DNA from 2 places in the Streptomyces sp. KM273126 genome. Region 1 is predicted to be linked to the other one. Evidence: riboswitches for the same ligand, from Rfam matches in the RefSeq annotation. Region 1 holds a riboswitch; the other holds the start of a gene.
What was found. A riboswitch is a leader RNA that binds a small molecule or an ion and turns the genes downstream of it on or off. The one in region 1 is predicted to bind cobalamin.

Region 2: it holds a riboswitch for cobalamin, as region 1 does, so the genes downstream of both, E0500_RS16100 (ribonucleoside-diphosphate reductase subunit alpha) here and E0500_RS37340 (ABC transporter substrate-binding protein) in region 1, are expected to answer to the same signal.

Annotation. Positions count from the first base shown of each region.
Region 1 is NZ_SJXB02000002.1:1,519,669-1,524,116, forward strand. It holds gene E0500_RS37330 (Gfo/Idh/MocA family protein) at 1-227, opposite strand, end outside; gene E0500_RS37335 (TIM barrel protein) at 356-1,306, opposite strand; cobalamin riboswitch at 1,530-1,716, shown strand; gene E0500_RS37340 (ABC transporter substrate-binding protein) at 1,951-2,976, shown strand; gene E0500_RS37345 (iron chelate uptake ABC transporter family permease subunit) at 2,973-3,986, shown strand; gene E0500_RS37350 (ABC transporter ATP-binding protein) at 3,983-4,448, shown strand, end outside.
Region 2 is NZ_SJXB02000001.1:3,715,252-3,719,699, forward strand. It holds gene E0500_RS16100 (ribonucleoside-diphosphate reductase subunit alpha) at 1-1,916, opposite strand, end outside; cobalamin riboswitch at 2,114-2,255, opposite strand; gene E0500_RS16105 (GNAT family N-acetyltransferase) at 2,291-2,794, opposite strand; gene E0500_RS16110 (nucleoside hydrolase) at 2,894-3,946, opposite strand; gene mctP (monocarboxylate uptake permease MctP) at 4,161-4,448, opposite strand, start outside.

The DNA of each region.
Region 1 (4,448 bases):
GTCGGACCCCAGGAGGTGACGAGGACGGCGTCCACCTCGGGGGAGTTGATCAGGTCGGCGCCCGTCGGCAGAGCAGTGGCGCCGACGCGGGCGGCGACCTCGGCGGCGCGGGCGGCGTCGAGGTCGGTCACGGTGGTGACGGCGGCCCCGGTGACGACGTCGGTGAGGCGTCGTATGTGGTCCTGGCCGATCATTCCGGTGCCGATGACACCTACACGTACGGTCATGAAAACTCCTTGTATGGAAACTCCGGTCTGCAGGCCGGGAAGGAAACGGACTCGCCGGATGCGGAGCGTCCGCGTTGCGCTACGATGCGTCGCGCTCGGTAGCGATGACAAAGCCGTCGGGCCACCTCCTACTTGTCCACGGCGGGGCGCCGGGTACCGGTCAGGCCGCAGCCGGCCAGGTGCTCACGTGTGCGGACGGCGATGGGCAGCGGCACCTCGGGAGCGCACGGGTACAGGTCCTGCTCGACGATCACGAACAACTCGGCGTCCAGCCTGGCGAGTTCGGCCACGACGTCGGTGGGTTTGGGTACGCCCGCCGGAGGCGTCACGCACACCCCGCGTTTGACGGCCTCGCCGAAGGAGAGGTTCTCGGCGGCGACCTGGGCGAGGATCTCGGGGTCCATCTGCTTGATGTGGACGTAGCCGACGCGCTCGCCGAAACGGCGGATCAGGTCGAGGTTGTCGCCGCCGCCGTAGGCGACGTGCCCGGTGTCCAGGCAGAGGTTCGTGTAGCGGGAGTCGGACTCGTTCAGCAGCCGCTCGATCTCCGGCTGCGTCTGGATGTGGCTGTCGGCGTGCGGGTGGATGACGAGCCGTACGTCGTACTCGTCGAGGAGCAGGGTGCCGAGCCGGTCGGCGGCCCGTCCGAAGCCCGCCCACTGCGCGGCGGTCAGTTCCGGCGGCTCGGTGAACGCGCCGGTCTTCTCGTCCCGGTACATCGGCGGGATGAGGACGAGGTGGTGGGCGCCCGCGGCGGCGGTCAGGGCGGCCACCTGCCGGACGTGGGCGAGCATCTCGTCCCACGCCTCGGGGCGGTGCAGCGCGCCGAACGCGGTCCCGCCGGAGACCTTCAGTCCACGGGCGTCCAGCTCCTCCCTCAACCGCTGCGGGTCGGTGGGGAGGTAGCCGTACGGGCCGAGTTCGAGCCACTTGTAGCCGGCCTCGGCCAGCTCGTCGAGGAAGCGGGTGTACGGGACCTGGTGCTCGTCCTCGGGGAACCAGACGCCCCAGGAGTCGGGGGCGGAGCCGAGACACAGGTTGCCCACGACGGTGCGGAGGGGGGATGGCGTCGTTGCCATGGTGTACGTCCTTCGGAAGGGGACTGGGGGTGGTGACGACGTTGGGGCGGGTGGAGAAGCGGATGCCCTCAGGGCGATGGATCGTTGCGGCAGTGATGTGGTTGCTGCGCTCTACTAGCGCGCTCTAGTGTGCGAGTACGATGACCCCTGTCCGAATGTCATGTCAATAGCTTGTTGCCGGGGGATTTCGGGACCGCCCGTCAGTCGGGTGTGCCGACCGGCGTGATAGCTTGCCGACGCCAGTCGAACCCACGTGCGTGGGTCAGGGAATCCGGTGCGAATCCGGAGCTGACGCGCAGCGGTGAGGGGGACGGGCGGGGCATCGGCCACTGGACCGTACGACGGTCCGGGAAGGCGTTCCGTCCGGGTGATCCCGAGTCCGAAGACCTGCTGGCGGCCCCCGTGGTCGTACGACAGCGGGGGAGCACCGTACGACCGGGCTCCGCGCTAAGCGACCCCGGGGAAGCGGGGGCGCGCCCCCACGCCGCCCGGCACGCACTCTCGCCGCACCGGCCAAAGGCCCAAGTAGCTCCGCTACGAGGACCTTCGTCCGGCACGCCGAGAGCACGCACCGAACGACGCGGAAACGCACCCGCACTTCCCCGGACCCGCTTAGAGCCCTCGACGACCAAGGACTCACTCCCGTGCCGTTCGCACGTTTCGCCCGCCCCGCCGTTCCACTCGCTGTCGCCGCGCTCACCCTGACCAGCGGATGCGGGTCCGGCTCGTCCGCCGCCCCGGCCGCACGCGTCGCGGTCTCGCTCACCAACTGCGGGCACGCCGTGCGCGTCGAGTCACCGCCGAAGCGGGCCGTCTCCCTCAACCAGGGCACCACCGAGATCCTGCTCTCCCTCGGTCTCGCCGACCGCATGGCGGGCACGGCGACCTGGACGGACCCCGTGATGAAGGGGCTGGAGAAGGCGAACCGCGGCGTGCAGCGCATCGCCGACAACAACCCCTCCTTCGAGCGGGTGCTGGACACCGACCCCGACTTCGTCGCCGCCTCCTTCGTCTCCACCCTCGGCAAGGGCGGTGTGGCCACCCGCGACCAGTTCGAGAAGCTCGGCGTGCCCACGTACGTCTCCCCGTCCGACTGTGCGGGCAAGGACAACTCGGGCGACGGTGACGGGTCCCGGGCGAAACCGCTGACCATCGACACCGTGTACGGCGAAGTCCGTGACCTGGCCAAGGTGTTCGGAGTCGAGCAGCGCGGCGAGAAGCTGGTCGCGTCCCTCAAGAAGCGCATGGCCACGGCCACTTCGGGGATCGACGCCTCCGACGTGACTCTCCTGTACTGGTTCGCGAACTCCGAGTCCCCCTACATGGCGGGCTGCTGCGGCGCACCCGGCGTCATCACCCGGGCCCTGGGTGCGAAGAACGTCTTCGACGACACGCACGAGGAATGGCCCCAGATCAACTGGGAGACCGTCGCCGACCGCGATCCCGACGTGCTCGTCATCGGCGACCTGACGCGCGACTCGGAAACCGCCGAGTCCGCCGATCGGAAGATCGCGTTCCTGGAGTCCAACCCGGTCACCAGGAACATGACGGCCGTGAAGAACAAGAGGTATGTACTGCTCAGCGGGCAGGCCATGAACCCGACCATCCGCACGGTGGAGGGTGTGGAGCAAGTGGCTGCCGGACTGCGCGAGTTCGGGCTCGCCGGGTGACAACGCGCGGGCTGGTCCTCGGAGTGACCGGGGGCGCTCTGCTCTGCGGGTCCCTCGCCGTGGCGATCACCATCGGGCCGGCCGACATCCGCGTCGGTGACGTGTGGTCGGTCGTCGCCGCGCACGTTGGCTGGGGGAGCACCGGACTGAGCCCCGTCAGGGACGGGATCGTGTGGCAGCTGCGGCTGCCGCGCACCCTGCTGGCCGCCGTGTGCGGGGCCGGGCTCGCGGTCTGCGGGGTGGTCATGCAGTCCCTGCTGCGCAACCCGCTCGCCGACCCGTTCGTGCTCGGGGTGTCGTCCGGGGCGTCCACCGGAGCGGTCGCCGTGGTCGTGCTGGGGATCGGCGGCGGGGCCCTGTCGCTGTCGGCGGGTGCCTTCCTGGGCGCGCTGCTGTCGTTCGCGCTGGTGCTGCTGCTCAGCCACACGCTCGGCGGCACGACCGACCGGGTGGTGCTCTCGGGGGTGGCGTCGATGCAGCTCTTCTCCGCGCTGACCTCGTTCGTCGTGCTGACCGCGGCCGACGCCGAGACCACCCGCGGGGTGCTGTTCTGGCTGCTCGGCTCGCTCGGGGGTGCGGGCTGGACGGACGTGTGGGTGTGTCTGGGCGTGTTCGTGGCCGCCCTGCTGGTCTGCCTCGGGTACGCGCGCACGCTCGACGCCTTCGCCTTCGGGCAGGACGCGGCGGCCGCGCTGGGCGTGTCCGTCGCCCGCACCCGCCTCGTCCTGCTGTGCGTGACGGCGCTGCTCACGGCCGCGCTGGTCGCCTCCGCCGGAGCCATCGGCTTCGTCGGTCTCGTCCTGCCGCATGCCGCGCGTGCGCTGGTCGGACCGGGCCACGCCCGGCTGGTGCCGGTCGCCGCGCTGTCCGGAGCGGTGCTCCTCGTATGGGTGGACACGCTGGCCCGGACCGTGCTCGATCCCCAGGAGGTCCCCGTGGGGGTGGTGACCTCGCTGATCGGGGTGCCGGCGTTCGTGCTCGTCCTGTACCGGACGAGGAGGGCACGATGAGGCCGGGGCCGCGCGACGAACGGCTGCAACGGCCGCAGCGGCCACAACGGCCGAAAGGGCCGCATGAGGGCTCGGAGCACAGCGAGGGCCTGTGTGCCGACCGCGTCAGCCGCGGCGCCCACGGTCACCTCATCCTCGACGGTGTCAGCCTCGCCCCGGCGCCCGGCTCCACCGTCGGACTCCTCGGACCCAACGGCTCCGGCAAGTCCACCTTCCTGCGCCTGCTCGCCGGAGTGCTCGCCCCGGCCTCCGGGGTCGTGACGCTCGACGGCAGCCCGCTCACCGCGCTGCACCGCCGGGACATCGCCCGCCGGGTCGCCGTGGTCGAGCAACAGGCCGACACGCAGGTCGAGTTGAGCGTCCTCGATGTCGTACGGCTCGGCCGGGTCCCGCACCGCCGGGCGTGGACGCCCGCCTCCGCCGAGGACGAACGGGCCGTCCACGAGGCCCTGGACCGCACCG
Region 2 (4,448 bases), on a different contig from region 1:
AATTCGCCCGACAGCGTCTCGCGCTTGAACAGGTTGGAGACCTGCGGCTCGATGCACTCGTACACGCCCGCGATCGAGGCGATGGTGGCGGTGGGGGCGATCGCGAGGAGGAGGGAGTTGCGCAGGCCCGTCGCCGCGATCCGCTCGCGCAGCGCCGACCAGCGGTCCGGCCAGGTCAGTCGCACGTCATAGTGGTCGGGGTGCAGGACGCCCCGGGCGGTGCGCGTCTTCTCCCAGGCGGGCAGCGAACCGCTGCGTTCGGCGAGGTCGGCGGAGGTCTCGTACGCGGCGAGCATGATGCGCTCGGCGATACGGGTGGACAGGGCCTTGGCCTCGGGCGAGTCGAAGGGCAGGCGCAGTTGGAAGAAGACGTCCTGGAGGCCCATCGCGCCCAGGCCGACGGGCCGCCACCTGGCGTTCGAGCGGGCCGCCTGCTCGGTCGGGTAGAAGTTGATGTCGACGACGCGGTCGAGGAAGGTGACTGCCGTGCGGACGGTGGCGTCGAGCCGCTCCCAGTCGATGTCGCCGGTCGTCCGGTCGACGAACGCACCGAGGTTGACGGACCCCAGGTTGCAGACCGCCGTCTCCCCGTCGTCCGTGACCTCCAGGATCTCGGTGCACAGGTTCGAGGAGTGGACGACGTGGCCGGGCTCGGCCGTCTGGTTGGCCGTGCGGTTGGCGGCGTCCTTGAAGGTCATCCAGCCGTTGCCGGTCTGAGCGAGGGTGCGCATCATCCGGCCGTACAGGTCGCGGGCCGGAATGGTCTTCCTGGCGAGCCCAGCCGCCTCCGCCTTCCGGTACGCGGCGTCGAACTCCTCGCCCCACAGGTCCACGAGCTCGGGCACGTCGGCGGGGGAGAACAGGGACCAGACGCCGTCCTCGTTCACCCGGCGCATGAACTCGTCCGGGATCCAGTGCGCGAGGTTCAGGTTGTGGGTGCGGCGGGCGTCCTCGCCCGTGTTGTCCCGCAGCTCCAGGAACTCCTCGATGTCCGAGTGCCAGGTCTCCAGGTAGACCGCGGCCGCGCCCTTGCGCCGGCCGCCCTGGTTCACGGCGGCGACCGAGGCGTCGAGGGTCTTCAGGAACGGGACGATGCCGTTGGAGTGCCCGTTCGTGCCGCGGATCAGTGAACCGCGGGAACGGATGCGGGAGTACGCGATGCCGATGCCGCCCGCGTGCTTCGACAGCCGGGCGACCTGCTGGTAGCGGTCGTAGATGGAGTCCAGCTCGTCCTTCGGGGAGTCGAGGAGGTAGCAGGACGACATCTGTGCGTGCCGGGTACCGGAGTTGAAGAGCGTGGGGGAGGACGGCAGGTAGTCGAGACGGCTCATGAGCCCGTAGAGCGCGGCGACCTCGTCCACGGACCGGGGGGTGTCGTCCTCGGCGAGACCGGCGGCGACGCGCAGCATGAAGTACTGGGGCGTCTCGACGACCTTGCGGGTGATCGGGTGCCGGAGCAGGTACCGGCTGTGCAGCGTACGCAGCCCGAAGTAGCCGAAGCGGTCGTCGGCGGCCGGGTCGACGAGCGCGTCGAGGCGGGCCGTGTGCAGCCTTACGAACGCGGCGGTGCGGTCCGCGATGAGACCCTCGCGGTGGCCCACGGCGACGGACCCGGAGAACGACGTGACGCCCTGCGAGGCTGCCTCGGCCGCGATACCGATCGTCAGCAGCCGGGCGGCCAGCTTCGAGTACGCCGGGTCCTCCGAGATGAGACCGGCCGCCGCCTCGGTGGCCAGCCCGCGCAGCTCCGTCTCGTCGGCGTGCGCGGACCGGCCGCGCAGCGCGGCGGCGGCGACCCGTCCGGGGTCGGCGTCGGGGAGGTCTGCGGTCAGCTCGGTCAGGGTCCGCAGCAACGCGGTTCCGGGGCCGTCGGACTCCGCCGTGGTCGCCTCGATCACCTCGGTTGCCGCGATCACCCTGCTTGCCGCGGTCGACTCGGCTTCCTCGGCTACCTCGGTCGCTGAAACCGGGTCGGCTGGCGCGATGGTCACGTGGGGGCACTCCCTCGCTCGGCACGGGGCCTTGCGGAGGGCAGGGGGCAGCTCACGAGCGCACACGGCGTCGCGTCCACCGGCCCATTCCACGAGGCCCGGACGTCGGGCACCCGGACCGGACGGCCGGGTGCACTGTCGGCAGGTCCTCGGACTGACCATGCGTGCGAACACACGCAAGTACACCGTTGCGGGACAGTTCCGGATTCGCACCGGATTCCCCTGCGGCGACAGCGAGCACGAGCATACATCTTGTGCCGGGCTGCTGAAGCACCCCCACATGTTGTGTCGTGGCGGTGTCAGAACGTCAATTCATAGGTCAGGAGAGCGATGTCGAGGTGCGGGAGCGGGTTCCAGTCGCGGTCGGGGGTGCGGGTGAAACCCAGGCGTTCGTAGATCCGGTGGGCCGCGTGCATGGAGCGCTGCGTGGACAGGACCATGCGGACGCAGCCGGGCGTGGCCCGCGCCCGCTCGACGCAGGTACGGACGAGCGCCTCCCCGGCACCCCGGCCCCGGGCCTCACCGGCCACCGCGAGCATCCGTATCTCCGCCTCCCCGGGCCGCGCGATGTCGGCCATGGGCCCGCCGGCCGGTACGAAGGTCACCGCGCCGAGCACCCGGCCGTCCCCGACGGCGACGAACACCTCGGCCGCGGCGGCCCGCTTGGCCACGTCCCGCAGCTCGCCGAGGTACTCGTCGCTCTCTCCGAAGTCGAGCAGACCGTCGCCCAGGTACGCCTGTGCGGTGATCTCCCCGATGGCCTCGTACTCGTCGGGTCGCGCCTGCCTGATCGTGATGTCCATGGTGGGGAGTGTGCCGGACGGGTGCGACAGCGGCCTGCGGATTTCGCGTGGGTGCCGACGGACGTGGTGCCGACGGATGTGGTGCCGACGGATGTGGGCTCAGCCCACCCCAGGCCACCGCGGCAACGTCGCGACGAAGTCCTTCGAGAAGTCGCGCGGGCCCGGGCCCAGGGCGACGCGGCCCGTGAGGGCCATGCGGGCGGTGAGGGCGGGGGAGCCGGCGTAGAAGACGCGTGAGGCGGCCGAGGGGACGAACACCGTCTTGCCGCGGGTGAGTTCGCTCGTGGACTCGACGATGACGGCGCCCTCCTCGGTGGTGAGGTACGACTCGTCCGCGCACGCGCCCACGGCGAGCGGATCGTGCAGCGGGCAGGCGTCGTCTCCGCCGTGGCGCTGGTAGGCGTCCATGTAGGCCCGCAGCAGGCGGGCGGCCAGCGCCGTGCCCGGGCCCGCCGCCTCCAGGACGGCCAGGTCGGCGGGGCGGACCAGCCAGTGGTGCGAGGCGTCCAGGTCGACCATGGTGAACGGGATGCCGGAGGAGAGGACCACCTCGGCGGCGTCCGGGTCGGCCCAGATGTTGAACTCGGCGACCGGTGTGATGTTCCCCGGCACCTGTGCGGCGCCGCCCATGAACACGAACTTCCTGACACGGTGGGCGAAGCCCGGGTCCTCCAGGAGCGCGATCGCCACGTTGGTGAGCGGGCCCGTGGCGCACACGGTGAGCTCGCCCTCGTACTCCCGGGACAGCCTGAGCAGGGCCTGCGCGGAGGATTCCGGCAGGTGGGCGGCCGTGGAGTCGGGCAGCGTCTCGTTGCCGAGGCCCGCGGGGCCGTGGAAGGCGGTCGCGGCCGTGTACGGGAGGCGGGTGAGGGGGCGGCCGGTGCCGCGGTGGACCGGTACGTCGGTGTCGATGCCGAAGGCTCTGGTGAGGGCGCGGGCGTTCAGGTACGTCTGCTCGGCGGGGAGGTTGCCGCCGACGGAGGTGTAGGCCTTCAGGTCCCATCGTCCCGTGCCGAGCAGGTACTGCAGGGCCAGGGCGTCGTCGATGCCGGGATCGCTGTCGAGGACGATCGGGGGCGGGGCGTCATGGGGCACCTCCTGGGGGTGGCGGATGAGGCCGCGTCGTCTGCTGCAGCGGCGTCTCCGGCTCACGGATGTTTCTCGCCCCCGCCGCCCCTACCCATACCCATCCCTGGGGCTGCGCCCCGGACCCCTCTGTCGGCCTGAACGGCCTCGTCCTCAAACGCCGGACGGGCTGACAATCAGCCCGTCCGGCGTTTGAGGAGCGGGGTCCGGGGCGGAGCCCCGGGATGGGACGGGTAGGGCGGCGGGGGCGGAGAAAAACCCTGCTCGCCCCTACCCGCGGCTAGTGGGCCGAGCCGGCCGTGGCCGGAGGCAGTTCCACCTGCACACCCGCGTCGCCCGCGTCCGCCGTGTAGTCCTCCGGCTTCGTCTCGTCGATGCCCTCGGGGGCCTTGGCCGCCTTCAGGACGAAGGTGAGGACGACCGTGACGATCACATTGAGCACGAACGCCGTCAGACCGATGTAGCCGATCTCGCCGAGACCCGGAATCTCCGCGTTGGAGCCGCCGAAGTGCTGCTGGGTCGGGGAGGCGACGCCGTACGCGGCCACCGTGCCGTACACCATGCCGAC